Regions from separate parts of the Bradyrhizobium sp. SZCCHNS1022 genome, predicted to be linked through region 1. Evidence: predicted binding sites of a transcription regulator. Region 1 holds the regulator's gene; each other region holds the start of a gene.
What was found. The regulator LexA, encoded in region 1, represses DNA repair genes until DNA is damaged. The targets are predictions, from matches to a motif close to TGTTCNNNNTGTGTTCNG.
Positions count from the first base shown of each region.

Region 2: a site for LexA is predicted at 1,804-1,821, ahead of QX071_RS24345 (DNA repair protein). Genes of this name have one in related genera too.
Region 3: a site for LexA is predicted at 1,829-1,846, ahead of uvrA (excinuclease ABC subunit UvrA). Genes of this name have one in related genera too.

Region 1 covers NZ_JAUETT010000002.1:354,597-357,870, forward strand. Annotated here, with positions in the region: gene QX071_RS15150 (ComEC/Rec2 family competence protein) at 1-127, shown strand, start outside; gene QX071_RS15155 (hypothetical protein) at 124-360, opposite strand; gene QX071_RS15160 (hypothetical protein) at 445-885, opposite strand; gene lexA (transcriptional repressor LexA) at 1,146-1,844, opposite strand; gene glp (gephyrin-like molybdotransferase Glp) at 2,124-3,274, opposite strand, start outside.
Region 2 covers NZ_JAUETT010000004.1:329,682-332,955, forward strand. Annotated here, with positions in the region: gene QX071_RS24335 (UdgX family uracil-DNA binding protein) at 1-375, opposite strand, end outside; gene QX071_RS24340 (putative DNA modification/repair radical SAM protein) at 482-1,720, opposite strand; gene QX071_RS24345 (DNA repair protein) at 1,884-2,678, shown strand; gene QX071_RS24350 (DNA polymerase Y family protein) at 2,572-3,274, shown strand, end outside.
Region 3 covers NZ_JAUETT010000002.1:1,105,066-1,108,339, reverse strand. Annotated here, with positions in the region: gene uvrA (excinuclease ABC subunit UvrA) at 1-1,707, opposite strand, end outside; gene QX071_RS18670 (porin family protein) at 2,019-2,648, opposite strand; gene QX071_RS18665 (outer membrane protein) at 2,921-3,274, opposite strand, start outside.

The DNA of each region.
Region 1 (3,274 bases):
GCAGCGGCCGTGGTGGCCGGCTGCTCCCGATGCGGGCGATTTCCAGGCAACGCTGGCGCCGCGCTCGCCGGCGCCAAGATCCCAGGACGCGACGCCGCCGGAGGCGGAGCAGGGGGCGGTGGATTAGCAATCCGGCAGTTCGAACGTGCCGAGATGATATTCGGATGCGTCGTCGTCCTCGTCGCCATCCGACGGGCTTCGCGATGGCGGTGGAAGCTCCACCAGGGTGAACAGCGCATCGGGATGTTGCTGCCAGACCGCGATATCGTCGGCCGTCACGGTCAGCCATCCGAACGTGAATATGTAACGACCGGGCTCAGTGATGCGCCCGGCCTTTTGCCAATTGATCTTGTTGACCACGGGCCATTCTCCCCCCGGCGAACCATAACTTCCGCCGAGGGCCGAATGTTCCCATTTGTCTTCGCATCCGTTGCGCTTCTCAGTTCAGGTGATCGAGATCCGCCGCACCGGCGTCGTTTCGCTGCTGCTCGAAGCCTCGGTGCCCAGCGGCCTGCGCTCGGCCGGCTGCTTGGTCGCGGGCAATTGCAGCACGGTGACGCGTTGTCCCTCGCAGAGCTGGGTCACCAGCACATGCCGACCATCTGCGAACTCGATCGCATCATGGTGGCGATCGGGCACATGCTTCTCGATCGTGTTGAACTTGGCCACGCGGTCGCGGATCGTGCGGGTCCAGATCCAGCGGCTGTCGTAGCGAACGTCGTCGGCAAACGCCAATTCCGTCCCGGGCAGCATACACACGGCGACATTCGGCTCGCTCTCGGAGGCGAAGCCGCGGGTCGAGGTTCCGCGGAACGTCGTCGAGATCAGCGTTTCCCCGACTTTCGCCGGGCGGGACGCAACAGCATGCAGGCTATAGTCACACATCGGATCGCTCCTCGTTCGAGATAGCAACCCACGCTCCCCCCGGACAGGCGCAGGCCTCTATCAGAGTGGACATCAGGAACGATGTTAGCGCGTGCTTGACGGCAATTCTGCGCTGATCTGCACCCCGTACGGCGCTTCGCGATCACAAGCGTTTGAGCGTGTTGCATCGCGATCGAAGTGCAATCATCATCAGCGCCGTCGGAAGAGACCTCCAACGCGTCAGATCAAATTGCGCGCGATCCAGTTCGCGCGCGTGACGATCAGTACTTGCGGTACAGCCCGATCAGCTTGCCCTGGATCTTGACGCGGTTGGGCGGCAGGATGCGGACTTCATAAGCGGTGTTGGCCGGCTCCAGTGCGATCGAGGCGCCGCGCCGGCGGAAACGTTTCAAGGTGGCTTCCTCATCGTCGATCAGCGCGACGACGATGTCGCCGGTGTCGGCGGAGTCGTTGCGCTGGATCAGCGCCATGTCGCCATCGAGGATGCCGGCATCGACCATCGAGTCGCCGCGGACTTCCAGCGCATAATGCTCGCCGGAGCCGAGCATGTCGGCCGGGACGCTGATGGTGTGGCTGCGCGTCTGCAGCGCCTCGATCGGCGTGCCCGCAGCGATGCGGCCCATCACCGGGACGGCGACGGGACGATCGCCCTCGTCGATCGCCGGCGTGCTGGTGCGCACCTTGCCGAGATTACCTTCGATGACAGACGGCGTGAAGCCACGCCGGTTGTTCGCCGCCTGGGACAGTTCGGGCAGCTTGATCACCTCGATGGCGCGCGCGCGATTGGGCAGGCGGCGGATGAAGCCGCGCTCTTCCAGCGCGGTGATCAGACGATGGATGCCCGACTTCGAGCGCAGATCGAGTGCGTCCTTCATCTCATCGAAGGAGGGCGGCACGCCAGCTTCCCTCAGACGTTCGTTGATGAACCGCAGAAGTTCGTACTGTTTGCGCGTCAGCATCTCGACCAGATCCCCAGGTTGATGTGTCGTTCTCGCCCGAGACGTTCTTGTTCAAGACGCTCTCGTTCAAGACGTTCTCGTTTGAAGCGTTCTCGTTCGAAACGTCCTCAGTTCGCGGCGCCCGCAACATCTTCGAAACAAATCATGAACGGACACTATCTGTTCGATATGTGTTCTGCAATCATTAATTTGCAATGAAGGTGGTGCGCAAGATGCCTGCTCGATGCCCGCAAAATAGCTGCGAGATCCCTGGCGGTATATTTGGCAGCTGCACCCTGTTTAGTCTGGCAGCCTCAGAATCTCGCAGACGGAGCCGGCACTTGCCGCGGGCGCAAAAGCCGGGCGGATCACCAGGGCCTGCGATAGCGCGAGGTTGCCGAGCAGCGAGGAATCCTGATGCGTCACCGGCGTTGCGACCAGCGCGCCGTCGGCGCGCACCTCGAGCCGCGCGCGCAGATAGTCCTCGCGGACGTCGTTGGCGGCGAGGTCGCGGCCGAGCAGCGCAGTCTCGCGGGCAGGGTGGATTTGAGCCAAGCCCACGAGCTTCCGAATCAGCGGCACCAGAAACAACAGGCTGCAGACATAGGAGGAGACGGGATTGCCGGGCAGGCCGATCACGCGCATCTGGCCCAACCGTCCATGCATCATCGGTTTGCCCGGGCGCATCGCGATCTTCCAGAACGCCATGTCCACGCCCTCGGCGTCCAGCGCCTGCTTGACCAGATCATGATCGCCGACCGAGGCGCCGCCGGTCGTGATCAGGATGTCGGCTTTCGCCTCGCGCGCGCGGCGGATGCCTGCGACCGTCGAGTCCAGCGTGTCGGCGGCGATGCCGAGGTCGATGGGATCTGCGCCCTCGGCGCGCGCCAGGGCGCGCAGCGCGTAGCCGTTGGAATAGACGATCTGGCCGGGACCGGGATTCGACCCCGGCATCACCAGCTCGTCGCCGGTGGCAAGCAGCGCTACCTTGGGGCGGCGGTGCACCGGGAGCTCGGGATAGTTCATGCTGGCGGCGAGCGACAGGTCGCGATCGCTCAGGCGTCGGCCGGCTTTGAGCAGCACGTCGCCTTCGTGGAAATCCGCGCCGGCCGGGCGAATATGCCGGCCCTTCCTGGCCGCTTCGGTGATGGTGACGTGGTCGCCATCCGCGATCGTGTCCTCCTGGATCACGATGGCGTCGGCGCCGTCGGGAACGACGCCGCCGGTGAAGATGCGCGCGGCCTCGCCGGGCCCGAGCGTGCGATCGAACGGCCGGCCGGCCGCGATCTCGCCGATGACCTTGAGCGTGGCGCGGGCGCGGTCGGCATCCGCGGCGCGGACCGCATAGCCGTCCATCGCCGACATCGGCTGCGGCGGCTGGGTCCGCAGCGCCGCGACGTCCCGCGCCAGCACCCGGTGATAGGCCTGGTCCAGCGCGACCTTTTCCTCCG
Region 2 (3,274 bases), on a different contig from region 1:
GTGCATCTTGTGCTCGTCGCGGCGCACCGCCCGCGCTATCGCATTGACCTGGGCGACATCGGGATCGGTCGCGATGGTCATGAGGTCGTGATTGGCGCGCAAGCGCCACAACAGCCGATAGAGCAGGCCGAAGCGATTGGGATCGCGATGCAGGATGGCGGATTGCGCCAATTCGACGAATGACGCCGGCACCGAGAACGTGCCCTCCGGGACCTCCGGCAGCGTCGTCTCGGCCTGATCGTCGAACAGGTCAGCCGTCGCGCCTCGCACGCGCCAGGTCACCTCCGCCGGCTTGACGTCGTTCGTCGCCAACGCCCGCGCCGCCTTGCGCCAGCCGTCGAAGTCGGTGTTGCTGTCGAGGGTGACGATGTGCATCTGTCTCCTCCCGTCATTCGAGGAGCCGAAGGCGACGAAGCAATCCAGAATCGTTGTCTGGCTCCTGGATTGCTTCGGGGCTTCGTCCCTCGCAATGACGGCTCGGTTAGAATCCAAATCCCAATTGCTGCGGCTTCGGCTGAAGCCTCGTCCGCAGCCCGGCGGCATCAAGCAGCCCGCGAGACGGACGATGGTCTGAGAGAACGATGAACGGCAGCGCCTTGTTCCGGGCCACGTGCAGTCGGGTGAGGTCGGCGAGCCGGATCGAGGTCGCGCGGCGCATGGTGAGAATGCGCTCGACCGTGCGGGTGCCGAAGCCCGGCACGCGCAACAGCTCCTCGCGGCTCGCCGTGTTGATGTCGAGCGGAAAGCGGTCGCGGTGGCGCAGCGCCCAGGCGAGCTTGGGGTCGATGTCGAGCGGCAGCATGCCTTCGCCTTCGTCGACGATTTCCTCGGCGTCGAAGCCGTAGAAGCGCATCAGCCAGTCGGCCTGGTAGAGCCGGTGCTCGCGCGCGAGGGGCGGCGCCTGCAACGGCAGCGCGCGGCTGGCATCCGGGATCGGACTGAAGGCGGAATAGTAGACACGCCTCAGCTTGTAGGCGCCGTAGAGATTGGCCGAGGTCGCCAGGATGGTGCGGTCGTTAGCGCTGTCGGCGCCGACGATCATCTGCGTGCTCTGGCCTGCGGGCGCAAAGCGCGGCGGCCGGGCCTTGCGGATCGCCTTTTTGGCTTCATCCGCTTCGTCGAGCTTGAGCCGGAGCCGCCCCATGGTGCGGCGGATCGCGCGCTGGTTCTTTTCCGGTGCGAGTTTGGCGAGGCTCGTCTCCAGCGGCATCTCGATATTGATGCTGAGCCTGTCGGCATATTTGCCGGCTTCCGCGATCAGCGCTTCGTCCGCTTCGGGAATCGTCTTCAGATGGATGTAGCCGCGGAAACGATGCTCCTCGCGCAATTTGCGCGCGACCGACACCACTTGCTCCATCGTGTAGTCGGGGCTGCGGATGATGCCGGAGGAGAGGAACAGGCCCTCGATGTAGTTGCGGCGATAGAAGTCGATGGTGAGCTTGACGATCTCATCCACCGTGAAGCGTGCGCGAGGGACGTTGGAGGAAGCGCGATTGACGCAATAGAGGCAATCGTAATTGCAGGCATTGGTAAGAAGGATCTTGAGCAGCGAGATGCAGCGGCCGTCGGGCGCATAGGAATGACAGATGCCCATGCCGGGCGCGGTCGAGCCGAGACCCTTGCCGTCGCTGGAATCCCGCATCTCGGTACCGCTGGAGGCGCAGGAGGCATCGTATTTGGCGGCATCGGCCAGGATCTCCAGTTTGCGTAGCAGCTCCATCGGCCTGAATCCCTTTGATTCCGTTGCGTGAATCTCGTCCGGGTCAATCCCGATTGACTCATCGCAAGGCGTTAGCTTTATATTAGAACGTATCATGAACAAAGAGGTTCGTTGCGGGTTCAACCGCAAGGACCTGTAACGGGGCGAGAAGGAGCGGCGACGCATGACCGGCGCACGCATGGACACGCTTGCGCGCCTGCGCAGCGGCATCGCCCGCCTCGAGGCGGGCGAGGGCACGCTGGAGGGGCGCCGTGTCGCGCTCGGCCATGACGAGGTCGACGCGACCTTGCAGGGCGGGCTCGCCACCGGCGCATTGCACGAAGTGTTTGCGCCGAGCGGAACGCAGGCGGCAGCCGCAACCGGCTTTGTCTTTGGGCTTGCGGCGCGCGTCTCGGCGCGGCGGCCGCTGATCTGGATCAGGCAGGATTTTGCCGAACGGGAGAGCGGCGCGCTGTCGCCATGTGGATTGGCCGAACTCGGCCTCGATCCACGCCTGCTGGTGACGGTGCGTGCGCCCGATCTCGAAACGGCGCTGCGCACAGGCGCGGATGCGCTCGCCTGCGATGCGCTCGGCGCCGTGATGATCGAGGTCTGGGGCGAGACCAAGAAGTTCGATCTCGTCGCCAGCCGCAAGCTGACGCTGGCGGCACAAGCGTCCGGCGTCGCCGGGTTGATGTTGCGGATCGCCGCCGAGCCCGTCCCTTCGACCGCCGAAACGCGCTGGATGTTGCGCACCGCGCCGTCTTTGCCCGGGGCGTCTTGGACCGCGTGGGGCGCGCCGCGCTTCGATGCCGAGCTTGTTCGCAACCGTCACGGCCAGACCGGGCGATGGATCATGGAGTGGACCTGCGATGACCAGTGTTTCAGCCAACCGGCGGCGGATCCTCAGCCTGTGGCTGCCGCGCCTGCCGATCGATCGCATCAAGCGAAAGCTGGCATCCACAAGCGCCACGCCTGATGACGGCAAGCCGAACGTCGTCGTCATCAAGGACGGCAACGCGCTTTTGATCCATTCGCTCGACGAGGCGGCGGCCCGCTGGGGCCTGACGCATGGCCTGCCGCTCGCCAATGCCCGCGCCATCTGTCCGGACCTCCTGGTGCACGAAGCCGATACCGCGGCGGATACCAAGACGCTGGAGGACATCGCCGATTGGTGCGACCGCTTCACGCCGCTGGTGGCGCTCGACCCGCCGCATGGTCTGGCGCTCGATGTTACCGGCTGCGCCCATCTGTTCGGCGGTGAGGCCATGCTGATGAAGCTCTTGTGCGACGCGCTGACCGCGCGCGGCTTCACCGTGTCGGCTGCGATCGCGTCGAATGCGATCTGTGCGCGCACCTTGAACCACCATGTCCACGGCCGCATCGTGCTTGACGGTGAGGAGGCGGCTGTCGTCAGTCCGTTGCCGGTGGTGGCACTCGGCGCCGGCGAGGCGATCACGCTGGGGCTGCGCCGCGCGGGGTTGAAGACCATCGGCGATGTCGCATCCCGCGGCCGCCACGAGATCACCGCGCGCTTCGGCGCGGTCTTCACGCGCGTGCTGGCCCAGGCGTTGG
Region 3 (3,274 bases), 750 kb from region 1:
CTTCAAGGTGTCGAGCAAGCGGGCATTGTCGCGCTGGTGCAGGCCGATCGAGGGCTCGTCGAGCACGTAGAGCACCCCGGTCAGGCCCGAGCCGATCTGCGAGGCCAGGCGGATGCGCTGGCTCTCGCCGCCGGAGAGGGTGCCGGAGGAGCGCGACAGCGTCAGATAATTGAGGCCGACGTCGAGCAGGAAGGTCAGACGCTCGCGGATCTCCTTCAGGATGCGTGCGGCGATCTCGCTTTGCTGCGCATTCAGGCTCTCCGGAACGTCGGCGAACCATTCGCCGGCAGCCTTGACGCTGAGATTGCTGATCTCGCCGATGTGCTTGCCGGCGACCTTGACGCACAGCGCCTCGGGCTTGAGCCGGTAGCCGTTGCAGGCGGCGCAGGGCACGTCGTTGAAATATTTGCCGAGCTCTTCGCGCGCCCATTCGCTCTCGGTCTCGCGGAAGCGGCGCTCGATATTGGTGATGACGCCCTCGAACGGCTTCTTGGTGTCGTAGGAGCGGACGCCGTCCTCATAGGTGAACTTGATCTCGTCGTCGCCGGAGCCGTGGAGCAGGGCGTTCTGCACCTTCTTCGGCAGGTCCTTCCACTTGGTGTCGAGCGTGAACTTGTAGAATTTGCCGAGCGCGGTCAGCGTCTGCAGGTAATAGGGCGACGACGACTTGGCCCAGGGCGCGATGGCGCCCTTGCGCAAGGTGATATCCTTGTCGGGGATGACGAGATCGGCATCGACATGCTGCTCGACGCCGAGGCCGCCGCATTCCGGGCAGGCGCCATAGGGATTGTTGAAGGAGAACAGCCGCGGCTCGATCTCGGGAATCGTGAAGCCGGAGACGGGGCAGGCGAACTTCTCCGAGAACAGGATGCGCTCGGGCCCGCTCTTGTCGTGGATTTTGGCGGTCTTCTTCTTCTCCTCGGCCGGCGCCGAGGCGGGGGCATCCGCGAACTCGATCACCGCCAGCCCTTCGGCCAGCTTCAGCGCGGTCTCGAAGCTCTCGGCGAGCCGCTGGCCGATGTCGGAGCGCACGACGATGCGGTCGACCACGACGTCGATGTCGTGCGGAAACTTCTTGTCGAGCGTGGGCGCCTCGGCCAGCTCATGGAACGCGCCGTCGATCTTGACGCGCTGAAAGCCCTTCTTGAGATATTCGGCGAGCTCCTTCTTGTACTCGCCCTTGCGTCCGCGCACGACCGGCGCCAGCAGATAGAGCCGGGTGCCCTCGGGCAGCGCCAGCACGCGGTCGACCATCTGCGACACGGTCTGGCTCTCGATCGGCAGCCCCGTGGCGGGCGAGTAGGGCACGCCGACGCGCGCCCACAACAGTCGCATGTAGTCGTAGATCTCGGTGACGGTGCCGACGGTGGAGCGCGGGTTCTTCGAGGTCGTTTTCTGCTCGATCGAGATCGCCGGCGACAGGCCGTCGATCTGGTCGACGTCCGGCTTCTGCATCATCTCCAGGAACTGGCGCGCATAGGCCGAGAGCGATTCGACGTAACGGCGCTGGCCCTCGGCATAGATGGTGTCGAAGGCGAGCGAGGATTTGCCCGAGCCGGACAGGCCGGTGAACACGACCAGCTTGTCGCGCGGGATCTCGACGTCGATGTTCTTCAGATTGTGCTCGCGCGCGCCACGAATGGTGATGGCGCGGAGGCTGGACGGGTTGCCTTGCTGACGCTGCTTGGCCTTAAGCACTTCATCCATTGCGATTCGTCCCACGGCGCGGCTTCCGGCGCCATCGTTGCGGCGCGCAGACCCGCACGCCTCAGGTTCAGGCGCGCTCCGCCGGGAACCGGCCATCGGACGCCAAAGGAGAAGGTAGACCTGGAACGTAGGAAGAACGGCGGTGGATTTCCAGTGCCGTCCGCGAATCATCAACAATGCGCTGGCGGAATGGCAGTCCGTGGCAGCAGCGCCAATCGAGCCACCTGGCACAGACAGGCGAACTCGCAAAGAAAAAGCCTCCGCTCGCGGGAGCGGAGGCTTCGACCGTGGCCCGTAAAGGCCAGCGATTCTTAGAAGTGGTAGTTGATGCCGACCTGCACCGAGTGCAGGTTGAGGTCGCCGGACGGAACACCGAAGTAGGTCTCGCCGCCGAAGCTCTTGTAGAGGTACTCGGCCTTGACCGACCACTTCGGAGCGAACAGAACTTCGACACCAGCGCCGACGGTCCAGCCGCTCAGGAACTTGGATTCGGACGCGGTCGCACCGAGGGTGGTGAGCGAGAGCTTGTTGTTCGCCCAGGCGTAGCCGCCGGTGCCGTACAGCAGCACGGTGTTGAAGGCGTAGCCGATACGGCCGCGGACGGTGCCGGTGCTGTCGATCTTGTCGGTGAGAGTCAGGCCGAGCCCGCTAACCGATGCGTTGATGTCAGCCCAAGCCGCGTCGGTCTCGAGACCATAAACCAGGCTGCCAGCCTGCCAGTTGTAGCCCAAGGTACCGCCAGCGAAGCCGCCCTTGATCGACGGGCTGCCGCTGTTCTCAGAGGCATAGCCGCCCATGCCGCCCAGATAGAAGCCGGCCCAGGTCGGCAGCGGCGCCATCACCGGAGCCTTGGTGTAGGTGCGCGCGGCCAGGTCAGCGGCGACGGCAGGGGCCATTCCCAGCGCGGCAAAGGCCACAGTCGTCAGCAGAATTTTCTTCATAATTTTCAGTCCCATTCTTCCTCGTCGCTCCCGCCATAGGTGTGACAGGAACGTACCCGTTCAGATTGACGGAACCGCTATAACCGAGGTCTGCTCGAAAAACCGTCACTTCCGGGCCACAGTCGTGTCCAAAGCACGCCATTGGGAGCAAAAACCGGAAAGGCTTTGCAGCTCAGCCACATCTTCTGCAGGGGGCCGAAACGGCCGCCGCCCGGCCGACGAAAAAGGCCGGCGTGACGCCGGCCTCTGAATTCGACCTGCTGCGCGATCGATCAGTAGCGGGTCAGCGCCGGGCCGCCGAAGCGGTAGTTGACGCGCACGGTCGCCATGTCCACGTCCTGCTTGATCGTGTCGGTGCGGGCATTGGCGACGGCGGTGGCCGGGAAGCTGACGTTGCGGCTGCCCATGAACAGGTGATCGTACTCGAGCGCCACCGACCAGTTCGGGGCGAAGCCATACTCAAGGCCGGTGCCGACGGTGCCGCCCCAGCGTGTTTCGCTCGCCGAATCGATCTCCGCACCGGTCAAGGTGGCCAGCCCGCGATACTTGTTGTGGGTGACGGCAGCGCCGCCCTTCACGTACCAGAGCACGTTGCCCCAGGCGTAGCCGACCTGACCGGTGAACAG